DNA from 2 places in the Promicromonospora vindobonensis genome. Region 2 is predicted to be linked to the other one. Evidence: predicted binding sites of a transcription regulator. Region 2 holds the regulator's gene; the other holds the start of a gene.

Region 1 (3,200 bases), on a different contig from region 2:
CCCGGGCCGTGCAGGGTGCCGTGCACCAGGTGGGGCTCCCTGCCGATGTTCTCCATGATGTCGATCTCGCCGGAGTTCGGCCACGGCGTGCCGGGGAACTGACCGCCGAGCATCCAGAACGCGGGCCAGATGCCTTGGCCGCGTGGGATCTTGATCCGGGCCTCGAGGTGCCCGTACTGCGGCTGGACCTTGCCCTTGGTCGTCATCCGCGCCGAGGTGTAGCCGCCGTTGCCGTCCTGGCGGGCGGTGATGACGAGGTTCCCGTTCCCGTCGAGCGCCGAGTTCTGCCGGGAGCTGGTGTAGTTCTGCAGCTCGTTGTTGCCCCAGCCGCCCGCGCCGGTCTCCAGGTTCCAGTTGGCGGGGTTCGGGGCGGCGCCCGCCGGCCCGTCGAACTCGTCCGACCAGGTCAGCGCGGCGGCAGCGGCGGAGGTGTCGGACGCTGACGAGGCAGGGCCCGTGTCGGGTGCCGCCACGGCGTCCGGCGCCTTCGCCGTGGCCGCGGAGGCGACGAGCGAGGCCGACAGGACGAGGGTCAGGGCGGCGGTCGCCGTCAGGACAGTGCGGGTCGTGCGGTGTCTCGTGCTACGCATCGAACGCTCCTTCGCGAACGTGTTCCCCCCACCGCACGGAGCCGCGCGACAGGCATGACTGCGGCAGTCGCACGTGCACTCCGGTGTGCCACGGCGGTGCGTGAGAGCCGACGAGTACTCACGAAAAGTATCGGTGTGCCATACCGGGTTCACAACGGCCTGATCAGCACATACGGGTTTTCCCCACGGTCGTCCCACGGCGGCGTGGCCCGCGCATGCGGACGGCGCCCGGCCGCGGGGAGCGGTCGGACGCCGTCGTGGTGCCGCTGACGTGATCAGGCGGCGGTGGTGACCTCGATGCGCTGCGGCGTCGTGCCGGCGAAGACGCCAGGGACGGTGACCGTCAGCACGCCGGCGTCGTAGGACGCGCGGACGGCGTCGCCGTCCACGGTCTTCGGCAGCGTGACCGTGCGGCGGAAGGAGCCGAAGCGGACCTCCGAGATGCGGCGGCCCTCGGACTCCTCCGAACGCTGGTCCTTGCGCTCGCCGCGCACGACGAGCTTGCGCCCCTCGACCTCGACGGTGATGTCGGTGGCCGGGTCGACACCCGGCAGGTCGAGGCGGGCGACGAGGTCCTCGCCCTCGCGGTAGACGTCGGCAGCGGGCACGGGGCCCTCGGCGACGGCTGACTGCGGGCTCCACGGGTCGCGGAGCCAGGTCTGGGCGAACGGTGAACGGGTCAGAACGGCGGTCATGATGTTCTCCTCCGGATGGGGTTGATGATCAGTTCAACCTGAGTCGACCCGACTCAATTTCCGGGTTCGCCGACGGCGGACGAGGGCTGCGGTCAGCCGCCGTCAGTGCCGGGTGATGGTCAGGCTCGTCGCGTCCCCTGCGACGGCGACCTCAGCGGTCCCGCCGACCGGGAGCGTGAGCAGCGGGCTCGTGTGCCCGAAGTCCACGCCGGCCAGCACTGGCTTGCCCCGCAGCGCCGGCTGGCGCGCGACGATCTCGTCGAGGGCCGCGCGGGTCACCGCGGAGGTGCCCTGGAACCGGCCGATCACGAGGCCGGTGATGCCGTCGGCGCCGGGCTGCTGGAGCAGCGAGGTGAGGGTGCGCGCGACGTGAGCGGCGTCCGACTCGAAGTCGTCCTCGACGAACAGGAGCGCGCCGTCGAGAGACGGCATGTACGCGGTGCCCTGCAGCAGGCCGAGCGTGGCGAGGTTGCCGCCGACGACCCGACCCGACGCCTGCCCTGGGCACAGCGGCCACCAGCCCTCGTTCGGGACGGGCGTGCGGGTGTCCTGGTCCATGAACCAGGGGTCGTCCGTCCACGCCTGCGCGGGTTTGACGGCGATCGGGGCGTCCTCCATGACCGCGGCCCTGAACCAGTCGCCGGTCGGCTCGAAGTGGTCGCGCATGCCCCAGCTCGACCAGTGCGGGCCCGAGTAGGTGACCAGGCCCGTGCGGGCGAGGATCGCGTTCTGCAGCGCCGTGATGTCCGAGTACCCGCAGAAGACCTTCGGGTGGGCCGCGATGAGGTCGAAGTCCAGGTGGGGGAGCAGCTCGTTGCTGTTGAACCCGCCGATCACGGTGAGGATCCCGGCGACGGAGGGGTCGGCGAACGCGGCGTGCAGGTCCGCCACCCGGTGCTCGATCGAGCCGCTGCGGAACTGGTCGTCCTCGTCGACGTGCGCACCGAACGTGAGGGTGAGACCCATGGCGGCGAACCGCTCGTCGATCCACCGGGTGTTGTCGTGCTCCATGATCATCGCCCGCGACATGGCCGGCGCGACCACCCGGAGGGTGTCGCCGGCCCGGAGCCTGGGCGGAAGGCGGGTCTGTGCGTGCGCTGACATGCCCTGAGCCTATGGTCACCGTGCCGGCCGTCCCGGTGAGGGTGCCGCAGACCGGTATCCGGGGCGATGATGGAAGGGTTCGCAACGACGCGAGGAGGACCCGATGAAGGCAGCAGTGGGCGACCGGATAGTCACGGCCTCGGGTGTGGTCGGCGGCGCGGTGCGCGACGGCGTGATCACCGAGTGCCCCCATGCCGACGGCACGCCGCCCTACCGGGTGAGGTGGTCGGACACGGGCGAGGAGACGCTCGTCTACCCCGGCGCCGACACCGTCGTCGATCCGGCGGCCCGGGCGGCTCTCGGTGTGCCGGGTGAGCCGGCGGGACCGGGCGAGGTGCGGCAGGGGCGCGCGCTCACCTGGGACGTGCGGATCACAGTGGTCGAGTCAGGGGGCAGCACGACGGCGGAGGCCACGGTGATGAACGGCCCGTCGGACGCGCTGCGCGGCGTCGGGCACGCCAGGAAGGCACCGGAGGACCCTGAGGTGCCGCTGATCGGCGACGAGCTCGCCGCCGGCCGGGCGCTGCGCCGGCTGGCCGACCGCCTGCTCGCCGTGGCGGAGAAGGACGTCTCGGCGGCGGTCGGGCACAAGGCACACGTCCACCGGTAGCTCCACGGACTACGCAAGGATGCCGGAGGCGCACAGCGCGGCACGCACCTCGGCGTCCAGCCACGGCTCGATGCCCTCCCACGTGGTGCGCCACGAGACCCCGGTGATCTGGCTGCCGTCGGGGAACGTCTCGATGTAGTCGGCCTGGAGCACGCCGAAGTTGTCGCACCAGAAGGCGTTCGCAGGGCTGCCGTCGAGGAG
Region 2 (3,200 bases):
CCGAAGGACGCCGACGACGCGGCCATCAAGAAGGCCTACCGCAAGCTGGCGCGCCAGTATCACCCCGACCAGAACCAGGGCAACGCGTCTGCTGAGACCAGGTTCAAGGAGATCGGCGAGGCCTACGCGGTGCTGTCCGACCCGGAGCAGCGCCGCCAGTACGACGCCGTGCGTGCCATGGCGGGTGGCGCACGCTTCTCCGCGGGCCCCGGCGGCGCCGGTGCGGGCGGCTTCGAGGACATCATGGGCGCCATGTTCGGTGGCGGCCAGGGGGCGGCCGGGCGGGGCGGACCACGTGTCCGTTACACGCAGGGCGGGAACGCGGGGCCGGGCTTCGAGGACATCCTCGGCTCCATGTTCGGTGGAGCAAGGCCCGGCTACGGTTCGGCGGGCCCCACGGGGTTCACCGCGCCGACCCAGGGCGCCGACATCGTCGCGCAGGTCACCCTGCCGTTCCGCGCGGCGGTGGAGGGCACGACCGCCGAGCTGGAGGTCAACGGCCGCACCATCACGGCCCGGGTCCCTGCGGGCATCAACGACGGCAAGAAGCTTCGTCTCCGTGGCAAGGGCAAGCCGGGTGTCGGCGGGGGCACGCCAGGCGACCTGGTGGTCACCGTGCACGTGGCGCCCCATCCGGTCTGGACGCTGGACGGGCTCGACCTGCGCATGACCGTGCCCGTCACGTTCGCGGAGGCAGCCCTCGGCACCACCCTGAAGGTGCCGACCCTCGACGGTGCGACCGTACGGCTGAAGGTGCCCGCTGGGACACCGTCGGGCAGAGTGCTCCGCGTCAAGGGGCGTGGTGTGCAGACGGCGACCGCGAACGGCGACCTGCTCGTGAGCGTTCAGGTGGTCGTCCCGCAAAAGCTCAGCAAGAAGGCGAGACAGGCGCTCGAGACGTTTGCCGCAGAGAGCGACGGCGAGGACGTACGCGCAGGGCTGGCCGAACGGGCGGCGGAATGACTGTCGGCGCGGTGGGGCATATGTCCCACCGCGCCGAGGTCGGTTAGCCTGCCCGCACGTATAAGCAGAGCGAACGAGACAGGGGGAGGAGTGCATGGTTGACGACGACGCACCCGTGCTCACCGTCTCCAAGGCCGCCAGCCTCGCGGGCATGCACCCGCAGACGCTGCGGCAGTACGACCGCCTCGGCCTGGTGGTGCCCCGGCGCACCCGCGGCAGGGGCCGCCGGTACTCGCGCCGGGACGTGGCGCGTCTGCTCCAGGTGCAGCGGCTCGCGCAGGTCGAGGGCATCAACCTCGCAGGGATCAAGCGCATCCTCGACCTGGAGGCGCACGTCTCGGTGTTGGAGGAGCGCCTGAGTGACCTGCTGATGCGGGTCCAGGAGGAAGGCCGCGTGTTCGCTGCCGGCCCGGACGCCGGCGACGTCGTAGTGGTGCAGCGCGGGCAGCGGGTTCGCAGCACGGCGATGCGGGTCGACCTCGAGCACCGCGCCGTCGGCGGCGGCGCGGTAGTGCTCTGGCGGCCGTCTCCGCGCCGCGAGGGTTGAGCGTCCTCGCTGCGGACCGTAATTTCGGCAACGCAATTCTTTCGTTAATCGAGAAATACGGGCAGAATAGGTAAGGCATTCCTTGCTCTACGGGTTCTGCATTTCCGGAATAGGATCGGCCTATCGGAGATGTCTCAGCGCACCACGCGAGGAGTGAGCCATGAGCACGCTGATGGAAATGCCCGAGGTAGCCGAGTGCTCGATCGACGGATGCGGCTACAACCACGACCACGGCTGCCACGCAGGCGCCGTGACCATCGCCGGGCACAGGGGCGACGCCTCCTGCGCCACGTTCATCCCGCTGAGCACCAAGGGCGGTCTCGAAAAGGTCATCGCCCACGTCGGTGCCTGCCAGCGCGGTGAGTGCACGCACAACGACAACCTGGAGTGCAGCGCCCCGTCGATCCGGGTGGGTGCGGGTCCGGACGACCCGGGGCACGCCGACTGCCTCACCTTCCAGGAGGGTTGACGGGACTTTTTCCGGAAGCCCGTCCTGGAGGGCTGACCGGCCCGGTACGAAGCAGAGCGCCTGCTCGACGTTGAGCAGGCGCTCTTGCTGGGTGAGTTCGGAGGCCTCAGCGGGTTCGGAAACCTCAGCGAGCCAGGTGGTCGAGCAGCAACAGCGCGTCGTCGTGCGTGCCGGGCAGGCGTTCCACCCATACCCGGGTCGGCCTGCGTACCTCTGTGGTGAGGCCGAGCACCTCGGCGTTGCGCTCCACGACGCGGCGCAGCGACTGGCCCAGCTCCGCGGTCGTCGGGCCGCGCTCGCACAGCACCACGAAGGTGCCGTCGTCGACAGCGGCCATTGGATGGCCCTCGCCGAAGACCTGGTGCAGGGTGCGGCCGATCGCCGCGGAGCGCGCGAGCCGTTGCCACGTGTCGAGGCTGTCGAGGCCGACGTCGAGCACGAGCAGGCAGTGGGAGGCTCCAGCGGTCGTACCGCTGCGCTGCGCCGTGCCGTAGGTCTCGCGCAACCGCTCGCCCAGGTACTCGCCCGTCGGTAGGCCGGTCGACGGATCGTGCGTGGCCACCTGGTACGGGACGCGCTCGCGTGCGCCGACCCAGCCGATCGCCGCTGCGCGCAACGCCCCCACGTCGGTAGGGCGGCCGAACGCGGCGTAGAGGCACGCCACGTCGTCCAGCGCCTCGGTGATGCCCGCGCCCACGTCCGCCCGGGCAGCTCCCAGACGTTCTGCGGGCGCGATCACTCCACGGCCCTCTGCCAGTGCTTCGGCAAGCGCTTCCGCGGCTGGGTGCTCCCAGTCGTTCGGCCGGATCCAGACGGACGCCAGACTGGTAGCGCGCCACCGCTCACGCAGGTCATGCACACGCACCCGCGCCTCCTGCTGTGACTCGCTCATGATGAAGGAACCCTCACGGGGATCAATCATGACGCACCTTCAGGGGTGGTGTACCGCACTTCACCCGACGGTCACCCAGGAAATGTTTTTTTCAGCCCCTAGAATCGCGGTGTGGCTCTATAGTCTTTGGCAGGACACGGCCGAGAGTCTGGGTAGACGTGAAGCAAGCCGAGAGCAGCACGGGGGGAACCCCAAGCGACGCGGAACTGATCCTGCAGGTCAGATCAGGTGACCGCGACGCTTTTGGCGTGCTCTACGAGCGCCACGCAGGGGCAGCACGAGCGCTCGCGCGGCAGTACGTCTCACCAGCGGACGCCGACGATGTCGTC

The links. The regulator HspR, encoded in region 2, represses chaperone genes until heat shock. The targets are predictions, from matches to a motif close to AAGTTGAGTCNNNNNGACTCAACTT.
Region 1: ACFS27_RS25810 (Hsp20/alpha crystallin family protein) is a predicted target of HspR. The motif match lies at 1,321-1,345, and genes of this name have one in related genera.

What each region holds. Positions count from the first base shown of each region.
Region 1 covers NZ_JBHUOG010000002.1:2,801,305-2,804,504, reverse strand. The annotation lists gene ACFS27_RS25815 (family 16 glycosylhydrolase) at 1-590, opposite strand, end outside; gene ACFS27_RS25810 (Hsp20/alpha crystallin family protein) at 866-1,285, opposite strand; gene ACFS27_RS25805 (S66 family peptidase) at 1,388-2,389, opposite strand; gene ACFS27_RS25800 (dsRBD fold-containing protein) at 2,493-2,999, shown strand; gene ACFS27_RS25795 (hypothetical protein) at 3,009-3,200, opposite strand, start outside.
Region 2 covers NZ_JBHUOG010000001.1:2,055,927-2,059,126, reverse strand. The annotation lists gene ACFS27_RS09360 (DnaJ C-terminal domain-containing protein) at 1-963, shown strand, start outside; gene ACFS27_RS09355 (heat shock protein transcriptional repressor HspR) at 1,058-1,510, shown strand; gene ACFS27_RS09350 (DUF1540 domain-containing protein) at 1,671-1,979, shown strand; gene ACFS27_RS09345 (hypothetical protein) at 2,104-2,901, opposite strand; gene ACFS27_RS09340 (sigma-70 family RNA polymerase sigma factor) at 3,120-3,200, shown strand, end outside.